DNA from 3 places in the Staphylococcus lloydii genome. Region 3 is predicted to be linked to each of the others. Evidence: riboswitches for the same ligand, from Rfam matches in the RefSeq annotation. Region 3 holds a riboswitch; each other region holds the start of a gene.

What was found. A riboswitch is a leader RNA that binds a small molecule or an ion and turns the genes downstream of it on or off. The one in region 3 is predicted to bind S-adenosylmethionine.
Region 1: linked by a shared signal. The riboswitch ahead of metX (homoserine O-acetyltransferase MetX) and the one ahead of ISP08_RS09355 (methionine ABC transporter ATP-binding protein) in region 3 are both predicted to bind S-adenosylmethionine.
Region 2: linked by a shared signal. The riboswitch ahead of metK (methionine adenosyltransferase) and the one ahead of ISP08_RS09355 (methionine ABC transporter ATP-binding protein) in region 3 are both predicted to bind S-adenosylmethionine.

The regions. Positions count from the first base shown of each region.
Region 1 covers NZ_CP064056.1:13,743-17,963, reverse strand. Annotated here, with positions in the region: gene ISP08_RS00075 (DHH family phosphoesterase) at 1-338, opposite strand, end outside; gene ISP08_RS00070 (DUF2232 domain-containing protein) at 354-1,265, opposite strand; gene metX (homoserine O-acetyltransferase MetX) at 1,462-2,430, opposite strand; SAM riboswitch class I at 2,491-2,590, opposite strand; gene ISP08_RS00060 (AzlD domain-containing protein) at 2,700-3,029, opposite strand; gene ISP08_RS00055 (AzlC family ABC transporter permease) at 3,026-3,721, opposite strand; gene serS (serine--tRNA ligase) at 3,921-4,221, opposite strand, start outside.
Region 2 covers NZ_CP064056.1:1,091,197-1,095,417, forward strand. Annotated here, with positions in the region: gene ISP08_RS05350 (alpha/beta hydrolase family protein) at 1-660, shown strand, start outside; gene pckA (phosphoenolpyruvate carboxykinase (ATP)) at 711-2,303, opposite strand; SAM riboswitch class I at 2,457-2,576, shown strand; gene metK (methionine adenosyltransferase) at 2,685-3,881, shown strand; gene ISP08_RS05365 (nuclease-related domain-containing protein) at 3,975-4,221, shown strand, end outside.
Region 3 covers NZ_CP064056.1:1,929,446-1,933,666, reverse strand. Annotated here, with positions in the region: gene ISP08_RS09380 (thioredoxin family protein) at 1-183, opposite strand, end outside; gene ISP08_RS09375 (arsenate reductase family protein) at 330-683, shown strand; gene gcvH (glycine cleavage system protein GcvH) at 833-1,213, shown strand; gene ISP08_RS09365 (toprim domain-containing protein) at 1,387-1,779, shown strand; gene ISP08_RS09360 (thioredoxin family protein) at 1,776-2,078, shown strand; SAM riboswitch class I at 2,130-2,238, shown strand; gene ISP08_RS09355 (methionine ABC transporter ATP-binding protein) at 2,322-3,347, shown strand; gene ISP08_RS09350 (methionine ABC transporter permease) at 3,340-4,035, shown strand; gene ISP08_RS09345 (MetQ/NlpA family ABC transporter substrate-binding protein) at 4,054-4,221, shown strand, end outside.

The DNA of each region.
Region 1 (4,221 bases), 650 kb from region 3:
GAGATTACATTGCGATCCAAACGCTCTGACATAAATTGGTTCATCCACTCAATATTTTCATTTTCATCAATAACTACCATACCAATTGGTAAATTTTTAATTGCTCGATTACTACCGGCTGATATGTGTCCGCTCAAATTATCAACGTAGTTGTCCATCTTTTGTAAAGCTTGCCTTACCATTAAAGCAGCAATAATAATTACGACTATCAAAACCGCAGCAGCGATACCAGCAATGAGTTGGTTGAAAATAAACCATACTGCGACTAAAACTACTGCCATAATTGCCATAATGATAAATGGTAAAACTAATGCTTTTTTAGTGGATTGACGGTTCATTTTGTCCACCTCACATTATTTTTTAATGATACGTTTTAAGTTAAATGCTAAATCAATAAACCCTAATAAAGCTACAAGATGTGTAAATGGCGTTAAAATTGTCCCGATAACCATTAACACGACTGTTAAAGCTGTTGGCATCCCTTTCGCTTTGCCAAAGAAATGTATTAAACTCAACCCTTGTAAATACATACATAATGATAACACAATTTCAAAATTCAATACGATACTTTGGAAAGTACCCGCTTTAGACGCAAACATAACACAGAGAAGCGTAATAACGTATAAAATAAGTAAAACTTTATTCATTTGCCATGCAAATAACGGTTTAAAAACTGGTGTTGCTACTTTAAATTTGCGTAATATTGGAAATGTAATAATTAGGTTAATTAAAATAAGTAGAAATATCGTTATAATAACGAAGCTAGGTAGTTGGACTGCAAATTGGCGAAAGCCTTCACCTATCGTATTTTCGTAGCCACTTTGCATACCACTCTGCTCAATTGTTTGTAACATTTGAGTTCTTAATGGTTTGAATAGCGTATCTACTGTCGGTATTTTATTAAACGCTTGTAAAATCATAAAAGCGACCAATGAGATGATACTGATAAATGTTGTAGTTACGTATAATATACGCTCTTTGGATGTACGTTCTTTTAATAATTGGCCTACTAAAAAACTAACAATTAATATTAAGACCATCGCACTTAATACAAATATATTACCTAACAAAGTGGTTAAAATTACTGTAATAACAGCGGCCAATCCAAATGATTCTTTAGATTTATGCCATAGTACAATGCCTGGTATTGTCGCAAACAAGCATAATACAAAACCAAGTGGCGGTAATATATGTAAGACTAAAGCAACGATGATGAGTGAGATAATACTCAAAATAGTAGCTTTAGGTTCAATTTTTGAAAACAAATTTTGCCACTCCCATACTTTTTGACTGTATTACTATTCTAACCTCTTTAGAAATTTTATACAATTATTGATAATTTCAATTGATTACCTCAAATTTCATTCATAATATGAATAACTATAATCTTTAATTATCATTTAAATAAAATAAGCTCTAGATTAACTTGTTACAGTCAATTTAGAGCTTTATTTACGTACATTATTTACGTTTAAATTTTGAAACTTTTAAGAAATGATACAAATTAGGTGCCCAATCATTAAAATTAAGTAAAAATCCATCATGACCTACATTGTCAGGCACAAAGAAATGACGGTGATACTTAAATCGTTCTCCTACGGCACGTACCAAGTCATCCGGATATAGTAAATCATCCGTAAAACCCATTGTTAAAACTTTAGTATCTAAAGATTTAAATACTTCCGTAACGTCCGTACGATCTCTATCGATATCATGACTATCTAAGACATCCAGGAGTGTTAAATAACAGTTACGATTAAAGTTCTCTTTAAATTTGTTACCTTGATGTCGTTGATATGCTACGACTTGATCTGGTGAAAATCGTTTATCATAACTTTTCGATGACCGATAAGTTAAAAACCCTAGTTGTCTCGCAATACTCATGCCTTCTTTGCCAGCTAACTGAATTGATTGACGTGCAATTTCATTAAATGCGCGACTATAAGAGGAAGTCTTATCCGTAGCGGCAAGTATGACCGCCTTCTTCACATCAAATTGTCTATTGTATAACAATTCCATCGCTTGCATGCCACCAAGTGAACCACCGATTAATATATCAATGTGGGAAAACCCTAACGCTTTTATACCCACTTCTAATGCTCGAACAACGTCTCTTAAAGTTAGTTTTGAAGGAAAATCATCATCAATTAATGCGGAACTTGAACCAAATGGACTACCGATAACATTAAAAGTTAGAAATTGGTAGTCGTTAATTGGCATATAACCACCATCAATAATTTCGCGCCACCACCCATGGTTTTCATCCGTTCCATACGTCACATGGTTACCTGTCAGAGCATGACATACTAAAACGAGCGGTTGACCTTTGAAGCCTACATGTTCATAACGTAATTTTAAATTTGATATTGTTTCACCTGATTCTGTTTCAAACGGTCCTAATTCTAACGTGTCCACAGTATAATTTGTCATGTTTGACCTCCTACTAACTTAAAAACCCTCTTACTCGATATAAGTAAGAAGGTTCATGGTTACTTATCATTCGAATATCTTCGTTGGTTTTAGCACCGTACTCTATAGCCGGTTGCTGAAGCATCTATGGGCCAAGTCCCTTAGCTTCTCAAAATAAGATTTGATTTAATTTATAAGATTTAACATTTCGAAACATCAATGTTGTAGATGTCGAAATTTTCTATTAATTTCATTCTAACGAATAACGCTTACTACTTCAATGCTTAACATCAAAATAATAAACGTATAAGTGCCATAATAAAAATACCGGCAATAATAGTTATTGTAAGGCTTTTAGATATGAACGCCACTAAAACTGTCGGAATGATTGTCACTAAAAATGGAACATTAATAGTATAACCGAATTTTCCACTATGTTGTTCGATGACGCCATCGATAATGAGTGCAGTAAACAATGTAATCGGGATAAACGACAGCCATTTTACGACTTTCTCTGATAAGTGAACGCGTGTAATCAACATAAATGGTATAACTCTGGTTAACCACGTAACTACACCACATAAAACGATGATAATTAGCATATGTATCGTTATACTCATTTGGTCATCACCACCCCTAACGTTGCCGCAAGTATCGAAGATAAAATAATTGCTACATATGTAGGCATAAATAAACTAAATAAAAACATCATTACGATGACACAAACGATTAATACGATGTAAGTCATAATTTGAGAACGCTGTACAGTTTCAAATTGTGAAATTGCTAAAAAGATAAACATACCAGTAATAGCAAAATCTAAACCTAGTGCATCTGGATTATGGATATATTTACCGAAAATAGCTCCCACAATACATGATACGGTCCAGAATAAATATGCCGTTAAATTAAGTCCATGTAACCAGCGATCATTTATCTTCTCCCCTTTTAAGTGAGGTGTTATGGCGACGCCAAATGTTTCGTCTGTAACTAACGTCGCTAATCCTAAACGATTGAGCCAACCATAATCTTTATATTGGGGAGCTAATGTCATGCTTAATAAAAACATCCTCGAGTTAACTATAAATGTCGTAAGCACAATTGCAGTTATAGGTGTTCCAGCAATCACTAAACTACAAATGATAAATTGTGCAGCACCTGCATAAACGAGTAAGCATAATAAAACTATTTCTAGCAGACTAAATTTAGATGCTACCGCAACGATGCCAAAAGAAAGTCCAACACCTGCATAACCTAATAATGTAGGCACACATTCTTTAACACCTTGCCTAAATGTTAAATGCGAAGCCATATACTACCCCTCCCCTACCTGAAAACATATTATTGACAGTCTAATACAGAATATTTAAGCGAGCAATAAGGTTAGTCTTCCGTTTGTGTTAAGTTAGACAAACGGAATGCTAAAAACAACTATCCTCTAGACTCCCCTACCCTATTAAAAATGCGTTCCATCTCATAGACGGAACGCTAGTTATTACTTTAATTTACGGTTATTTAACTACTGGACCTATTTTAGTTTTACCACCCATAAATGGTACGAGTGCTTCAGGAATTGTAATTGAGCCATCTTCATTTTGATAGTTTTCAACGATAGCTGCAAAGGTACGACCTACTGCTAACCCACTACCATTTAATGTGTGAACTAATTCTGGCTTAGATGCTTTATCTCTTTTGAAGCGGATATTTGCACGGCGTGCTTGGAAATCTGTAACGTTTGAGCAAGAACTTATTTCTTTATAGTCATCATAGCTTGGTAACCAAACTTCTAAATCATAAGTTTTACTTGCACCG
Region 2 (4,221 bases), 840 kb from region 3:
ATGTATTTGCGAGGTGGAAAAGGTCAAGTAGGTAAAGTAAGAGCGGCTCGCTTATTGCAGTTTGTTGATCCGCACACTTTAGTCATTGCGCCATATTATCGAGGCAATAATGGTAGTGAAGGAAAAGATGATTTTTATGGCGATGATTTAAATGATGTTACACAGTTACTGTCAATTTTGACTCATCAATATCCGCATGCTTTTGTCCATATGATTGGTTTTTCACGTGGAGGTTTACAAGGTTTATTAACTTTTCAAGATTTACCTGTACATAGTTATATTATATGGGGGGGAGTTTCTGATATTCATTTGATGTATCAAGAACGAGTTGATTTAAGAGGCATGTTGCGTAGAATGGTAGGGCATCCGAAAAAAGATATTGAGGCTTATGATAAAAGAGATGCTATTAAGCATATCACGCATGATGCACCAGCTATATTAATTATTCATGGTTATCAAGATCAACAAGTTGGTATTCAACAAGCACAATTTTTAGCACAATCTTTAACAGAAATCGGTGCTGTGCATCGCACAGTTTATCAACAACGAGAAGGGCATGTGCCGAGACCTTTTGCATTAACAAAAGTATTAAATCAACTGAAGCAATGGATGACGGATATCGAAAATAATCAACTAAAAGATAATTACGATGTTGAATAAAATTAAAACAAGGCTATGAGATTACTCATAGCCTTGTTTTTAAATAGATATTATTTTTTAAAGCCGCCTTTTTTAGCAAGTTCAGCTGTTTCTTCACCGAATTTTTCAAAGTTTTGATTGAAACGTTCGATTAAATCGTTAGCTTGTTCTTTATAAGCTTGTTGATCGTCCCATGCATTCATAGGATTTAAAAGTGTTTGAGGGACACCTTCAATACTAACTGGAATGTTTAAACCAAATGTGTCATCTGTAGTATATTCAGCTTCAGTTAATTCTCCAGTAATAGCTTGATTAACCATTTGACGCGTATAAGATAGACTAATACGACGACCAACGCCGTATTTACCGCCAGTCCAACCAGTATTAACTAAGTAAACATCAACTTCATGTTTATCAATCAATTCACCTAAGATGTCAGAATAAACTTTAGCATCTAATGGTAAGAAAGGTGAGCCAAAACATGTTGAGAATGACGGTTCCGGTTCTGTAATACCACGTTCAGTACCTGCAAGTTTAGCAGTGAAACCACTTAAGAAATGATACATTGCTTGATCTTTAGTTAATTTTGAAATAGGTGGTAATACACCAAAAGCATCTGCAGTTAAGAAGATAATGGTATTTGGGTGTGCAGCTTTAGATGGTTTAACAATGTTATCAATATGATCGATGGGATATGCTGCACGTGTGTTTTCTGTGTAGTAATTGTCATCAAAATCGATGTCGCCATCGTTATCGACTACAACATTTTCTAAAATAGTACCATATTTAATCGCGTCGTATATTTGAGGTTCTTTTTTCTTAGAAAGATTAATGGCTTTAGCGTAACATCCGCCTTCGATATTAAAGATACCATTATCATTCCAACCGTGTTCATCATCACCAATTAATTTACGTGTAGGGTCTGCAGATAAAGTCGTTTTACCAGTGCCAGATAAACCGAAGAATAATGCTACATCACCTTTTTCACCTACATTGGCTGAACAATGCATACTCATAATCTTATCTTTAGGTAATAGGTAATTCATAACTGAGAAAATACCTTTTTTCATTTCACCAGCGTATTCAGTACCACCGATTAAGATAACTTTATGTTTAAACGAAGTAATAATAAATGTTTCAGAATGAGTTCCATCAACTGCTGGATCTGCTTTGAATCTAGGTGCAGAAACAATTGTGAAATCTGCTTTGATTTCTTCAGCTTCTTCTTTAGTATCAGGTTTAATAAACATATTTTGTGCAAATAAGTTATGCCAAGATAATTCATTGACAACTGTAAGGTTTAATTGTGAATCCTCGTCACTACCTGCGTAACCATTAAAAATGTATAATTCGTCACGTTCTTCTAAATAATCTAATACTTTGTTATATAGATTTAAAAACGTTGTTTCATCAATAGGTTGGTTGATATTACCCCAATCAATATCATCTTTATAAGAAGGTTCGCTGACTATAAATTTATCTTTCGGTGAACGACCAGTATATTTGCCGGTTCTGGCATTAATGGCACCAAGTTCAGTCAATTCGCCTTCGTTGTTTTCCAACATCTTGTAGTACAATTCTGTTGTTGATAATTGAAATAAAGAAGTTGTTTTATTTAAAATGTTTTCCAGTTTACTAGTGTAAGTATACGTATCTATCGCCATACTTAATCCCTCCAACGCTATTTTTATGTAAGCCTTTACAATAAACGAGTATAACATAATCACTCTATTATGCCATAAAAATTATTATAAAATTTGGGATTTTGTAAAATTGACATTACTATGTAGTTTAGGTAGTATAGTTACTAACGGATTCTCTTATCCTGAGAGGCGGAGGGACATGGACCCAGTGAAGCCCAGCAACCTCTTCTTTATTCATTTAAAGAAGGAAGGTGCCAAACCGTTTGCAGACAAATACCGTCTGAACGATAAGAGCGAATGGACGTATTGAGCCTTCTCTCTATTTTTGTAGTGATGAAGGCTCTTTTTTTATTAAGCTCACAAAAGAGAATTTTCGTAATTTAATAACTAAAGGAGCAAATTATGACATACAATAGAAGATTATTCACTTCAGAATCAGTTACAGAAGGACACCCAGACAAAATTGCGGACCAAGTTTCTGATGCAATTTTAGACGAAATATTAAAAGACGACCCGAATGCTAGGGTGGCGTGTGAGACGACAGTTACTACAGGTATGGCGCTTATTTCAGGTGAAATTTCGACTAAGACTTATGTAGACATTCCAAAAGTAGTTCGTGAAACGATTAAAAACATTGGTTATACACGTGCTAAATATGGTTATGACAGTCAAACAATGGCTGTTTTAACTGCTATTGATGAACAATCTGCAGACATCGCACAAGGGGTAGATACCGCTTTAGAATACAGAAATGATATTTCTGAAGAGGAAATTGAAGCTACAGGTGCTGGAGATCAAGGTTTAATGTTTGGTTATGCAACGAAAGAAACAGATACTTATATGCCTTTACCAATTTTCTTATCACATCAATTAGCTAAACGTTTATCTGATGTCCGTAAAGATGACATCATTAAATATCTACGTCCAGATGGCAAAGTGCAAGTTACAGTTGAGTATGATGAAAATGATCAACCTCACCGCATTGATACAATTGTAGTTTCTACACAACACGCTGATGACACAGAACTTTCTCAAATACAAGATGATATTAAAGAACATGTTATTTATCCAACTGTTCCTAAAGAATTATTAGATGAAAATACGAAATTTTATATTAATCCAACGGGTCGTTTTGTTATAGGTGGACCTCAAGGCGATGCAGGTTTAACAGGTAGAAAGATTATCGTAGATACATACGGTGGATATGCACGTCATGGTGGAGGATGCTTTAGTGGTAAGGACCCAACAAAAGTAGACAGATCAGCGGCATATGCAGCGAGATACGTTGCTAAAAATATCGTTGCAGCTGATTTAGCAGATAAATGTGAAGTACAACTTGCATATGCAATTGGTGTTGCTGAACCAGTATCTATTTCAATTGATACATTTGGTACTGGTAAAGTAAGCGAAACGGAATTAGTCGAAGCGGTAAGAACTCATTTTGACTTACGACCTGCAGGCATTATTAAAATGTTAGACTTAAAACAACCCATTTATAAACAAACAGCAGCATACGGTCATTTTGGTCGTACTGATGTATTATTACCTTGGGAAAAATTAGATAAAGTTAACGTCTTAAAAGATGCAGTTAGTTTATAATCACTTTGTGATAACTTTATTAGTATTTTTATCGAATGATTAAACAATTTTTATTATAATGGAGATAATGATATATAAAGGAGCGAAATTGTTATGAATTCATTTGGACCAATTCAAATTGGTTTGATTGTAGCTATCGTGATAGCAATTGTTTGTTTCATACTATTTTTAATAGCTTTAAAAAGTAAGAAAAAAGCACAACAAAAAATAGAAGAACAATACCAATCAAAACAACAAAAATTGAATGATGAACACGCAGAGGAATTAGAAAAAGAAAGAATAAAAAATAAGAAGACTGTTACGAAACAACAAGAAGAATATGAGGCAACAGTTAATTCTA
Region 3 (4,221 bases):
ATCTTCTAGTTCATCTCTATTTACTGTATACCAGTTGTAATCGTTATATTTTTCTTGTATTGGATCAATCCACATATCCATGGCTTTACAATCTGGACACCAACCAGCTTCGAATTTAACAATTACCGGGTTATCGCTATTTATAGTAGTGTTAAAATCATCATTTGTTTTAATATGTTGCATAACTAGTAACGCTCCTTTTTATAATTTATTAGTTTATATTATAACGAATAATTATAAGTAATTAAAAACTTTAAGCTTAAAATTAGAAGCGTTTTTTATATAATTCTGCTATATTAGTGATAATAACGTATAGGAGGTACAGAAACATGATTAAATTTTACCAATATCCTAATTGTACTACTTGTAAAAAAGCTGCTAAATTTTTACAAGCATATGGTGTTAGTTACGAACCTATTGATATTGTTCAACACACACCAACGAAAAGTGAATTCAAAGAAATTATTGAACGCACTGGCTTAGAAGTAAATAAACTATTTAATACACACGGCGCAAAATATCGTGAGTTAGGGCTCAAAGATAAGTTGGGCTCAATGTCAGATAACGATAAGTTAGACTTATTAGCTGAAAATGGCATGCTTGTAAAACGTCCGTTAGCTATATCTGGGGACAAGGCAACAGTAGGTTTTAATGAAGAAGTTTATAAAGAAACTTGGCTGTAAGCAATAGCTATATTAAATAGGGCGTTTATACACTAGGGCATGTTTATCATTACATGTCGCTTATTGTTTCGTTTTTATTATAAACAGTTGCCATTAAGCATCGTCATATGGCATCATAAAAGTGTAAATTCATATAGGAGGGGATACTTGTGGCAGTACCGAGCGAATTAAAATATTCTAAAGATCATGAATGGGTTAAAATTGAAGGCAATACAGCAACAATTGGTATTACTGAATACGCACAAAACGAACTAGGAGATATCGTTTTTGTTGAATTACCAGAGGTTGACGATGAAATTAATGAAGGAGATACTTTTGGTAGCGTAGAATCAGTTAAAACTGTATCAGAATTATATGCGCCTATTTCAGGTAAAGTCTTAGAAGCAAATGAAGAGTTAGAAGACAGCCCTGAATTTGTAAATGAATCTCCATACGAGAAAGCTTGGATGGTTAAAATAGAAATTACTGATGAAAGCCAATTAGAAAGCTTATTATCAGCTGATCAATATTCAGAAATGATTGGCGAATAATTAAAAAGTTGAACTCCTTGATATTTATATCTAGGAGTTTTTATTATTAGTATAAAATTTATTAAGACTTAGTATATTTTTGGCCGTTTGGCCATAATTTATGTTTAATGATTAAATATATGGTGGAATAGTATAGTAGCGTGTTGATAATTGACTTTGAGAAGGTGGATGTCATGACTATATTAAATAAAGTTATTGTTGTTGAAGGTAAATCGGATAAAACGCAAGTGAAAAAAGTGCTTGATGAACCTGTACAAATAATTTGCACTAACGGTACCATGAGTATTGATAAAATTGATAGTATGATTGAAACACTTTATGATAAACAAGTATTTATCTTAGTTGATTCAGATGATGAAGGCGAAAAAATTCGCAGCTGGTTCAAAAGATATTTAAGTGAAAGTAAACATATAAAGGTAGACAAACAATATTGTGAAGTAGCACGATGTCCCAAACAATATTTATCTAGAATACTAGAAAAAAATGGCTTTATAGTTAAAGATGAAGAGCAGATAGACAAAGCTCAATTAGAAAACATAGCTGAAAGGGTAAGTTTGATAACATGAACGTAACAAAAGAACAACGAGTAAATGTAGAAGAACATTTCAACGAAGACAAACACTTGATTTTCGGATATACACCTACATGCGGCACGTGTAAGGTTTCAGAAAGAATGTTAGATATTGCGAATGATATTTTAAAATTGCCAATAACTAAAATTGATTTGAATTTACATCCTGATTTTAGTCAACAACATGAAATTCAGTCAGTGCCTGTTTTAATGGTAATGTCAAAAGGTTCAGAACTAAAAAGATTATACGCTTTTCAGTCCGTTCCTTATTTGTTAGAAAATTTAAAAAAGTAATTGACGAATCATTAGTGCAATGGTAGGATAAAAAATAATTAAATCATGTAACTCTTATCGAGAGAGGTGGAGGGATGTGCCCTATGAAGCCCGGCAACCGTCTAATTAATAGAAATGGTGCCAATTCACATAAAGTTAAGCTAACTTTAAAAGATGAGAGAGAGTATAAATTGCTTTCTCTATTCTGGATAAGATAGGGGAAGCATTTTTTAGTTTATCGAGCATTACAAGGAGGCAATCGCAATGATTGAGTTAAATCAAATCGTCAAACGTTATAAGACGAAAAAGCAAGAAGTACTTGCTGTCGATCATGTTGATTTAAACATAGAAACTGGCTCAATTTTTGGCGTGATTGGTTTTTCAGGAGCGGGAAAAAGTACTTTAGTTAGACTTTTAAACAATTTAGAAGAGCCAACATCAGGTGATGTCATTATTGATGGTGACAATATAGGACAGTTGTCTAAATCGGCATTACGCCAAAAACGTCAAAAAGTAAGCATGATATTTCAACACTTTAATTTGTTATGGTCTAGAACCGTATTAAACAATATTACATTTCCTTTAGAAATTGCTGGCGTATCACGCCAACAAGCTAAAAAGAGAGCTAAGGAATTAATTGAGCTTGTAGGCTTGCAGGGAAGAGAGAATGCATATCCTTCGCAGCTTTCAGGTGGGCAAAAGCAACGTGTCGGCATTGCGCGCGCACTTGCAAATGAGCCAACGGTATTACTTTGTGATGAGGCGACAAGTGCATTAGACCCTCAAACGACAGACGAAATTCTTGATCTTTTGTTGAAAATAAAGGAACAAAGCAATATAACAATCGTAATAATCACTCATGAAATGCATGTGATTCGTCGCATTTGCGATGAAGTGGCAGTAATGGAAAATGGACGAGTGATTGAACAAGGGACAGTTAATGATGTGTTCGAACACCCGAAACATCAAGTGACAAAACGCTTTGTTAAAGACGATTTGAATGATGATTTTGATGAATCTATCGATGAATTAAATACATTACAACCTGGAGATTACATAGTTAGACTAAACTTTGTAGGTAATAATACGACTGAACCAATCGTTTCATATATAACTAAAACGCATAATATAGATGTGAATATATTAGAAGCAAATATTAAAAATAGTAAAAATGGTTCAATTGGATTTTTAGTATTACATTTGCCAAATGTAGGTACTGAACAATTCGACACTTTCAAAGAAAACTTAGAGTCACAACATGTATCAGTGGAGGTGTTACGTCATGGGTAAGTCATTTGGAGAAATTGTGCAAGAAATGATAACAATGCCAAATGTCCAATGGTCTGAAGTTTGGCAAGCAACATATGAAACGTTATACATGACAGTGATTTCAACTATTTTTGCGTTTGTTTTCGGTATTATTTTAGGGGTACTATTATTCCTCTCTGCAAGAAGTAACTCTAAAACTGCGAAAGTGTTTTATTCAATAGTGTCATTTATTGTTAACTTATTTAGAGCGATACCATTCATTATTTTAATTTTGCTACTAATTCCATTTACAAGCATCGTCTTAGGGACAATTAGTGGACCGTCTGGTGCATTATCAGCATTAATCATAGGTTCAGCACCATTCTATGCTAGATTAGTTGAAATAGCATTCAAGGAAATTGATAAAGGTGTTATTGAAGCGGCATGGTCTATGGGAGCCAATACTTGGACTATTGTAAGAAAAGTATTATTACCAGAAGCAATGCCTGCATTGGTTTCAGGTATCACTGTCACTGCAATTGCCTTAGTTGGTTCAACTGCAATAGCAGGTGTTATAGGTGCAGGAGGATTAGGGAATTTAGCATATTTAACAGGATTTACGCGTAACCAAAATGATGTCATCTTAGTATCAACAATTTTAATTTTAATCATAGTATTTATTATCCAATTCATTGGTGATTGGGCTACAAATAAAATCGATAAAAGGTAAAACGAAAGGGGACTTAACATGAAGAAGTTTTTAAGTTTAGCGTTAGTTGCAATCTTAGCAGTTGTATTAGCCGCTTGTGGTAAAGGCGGAGATGATAAAAAAATCACAGTAGGTGCATCACCATCACCACATGCTGAAATTTTAGAAAAAGCTAAACCTTTATTAAAAGATAAAGGTTATGATTTA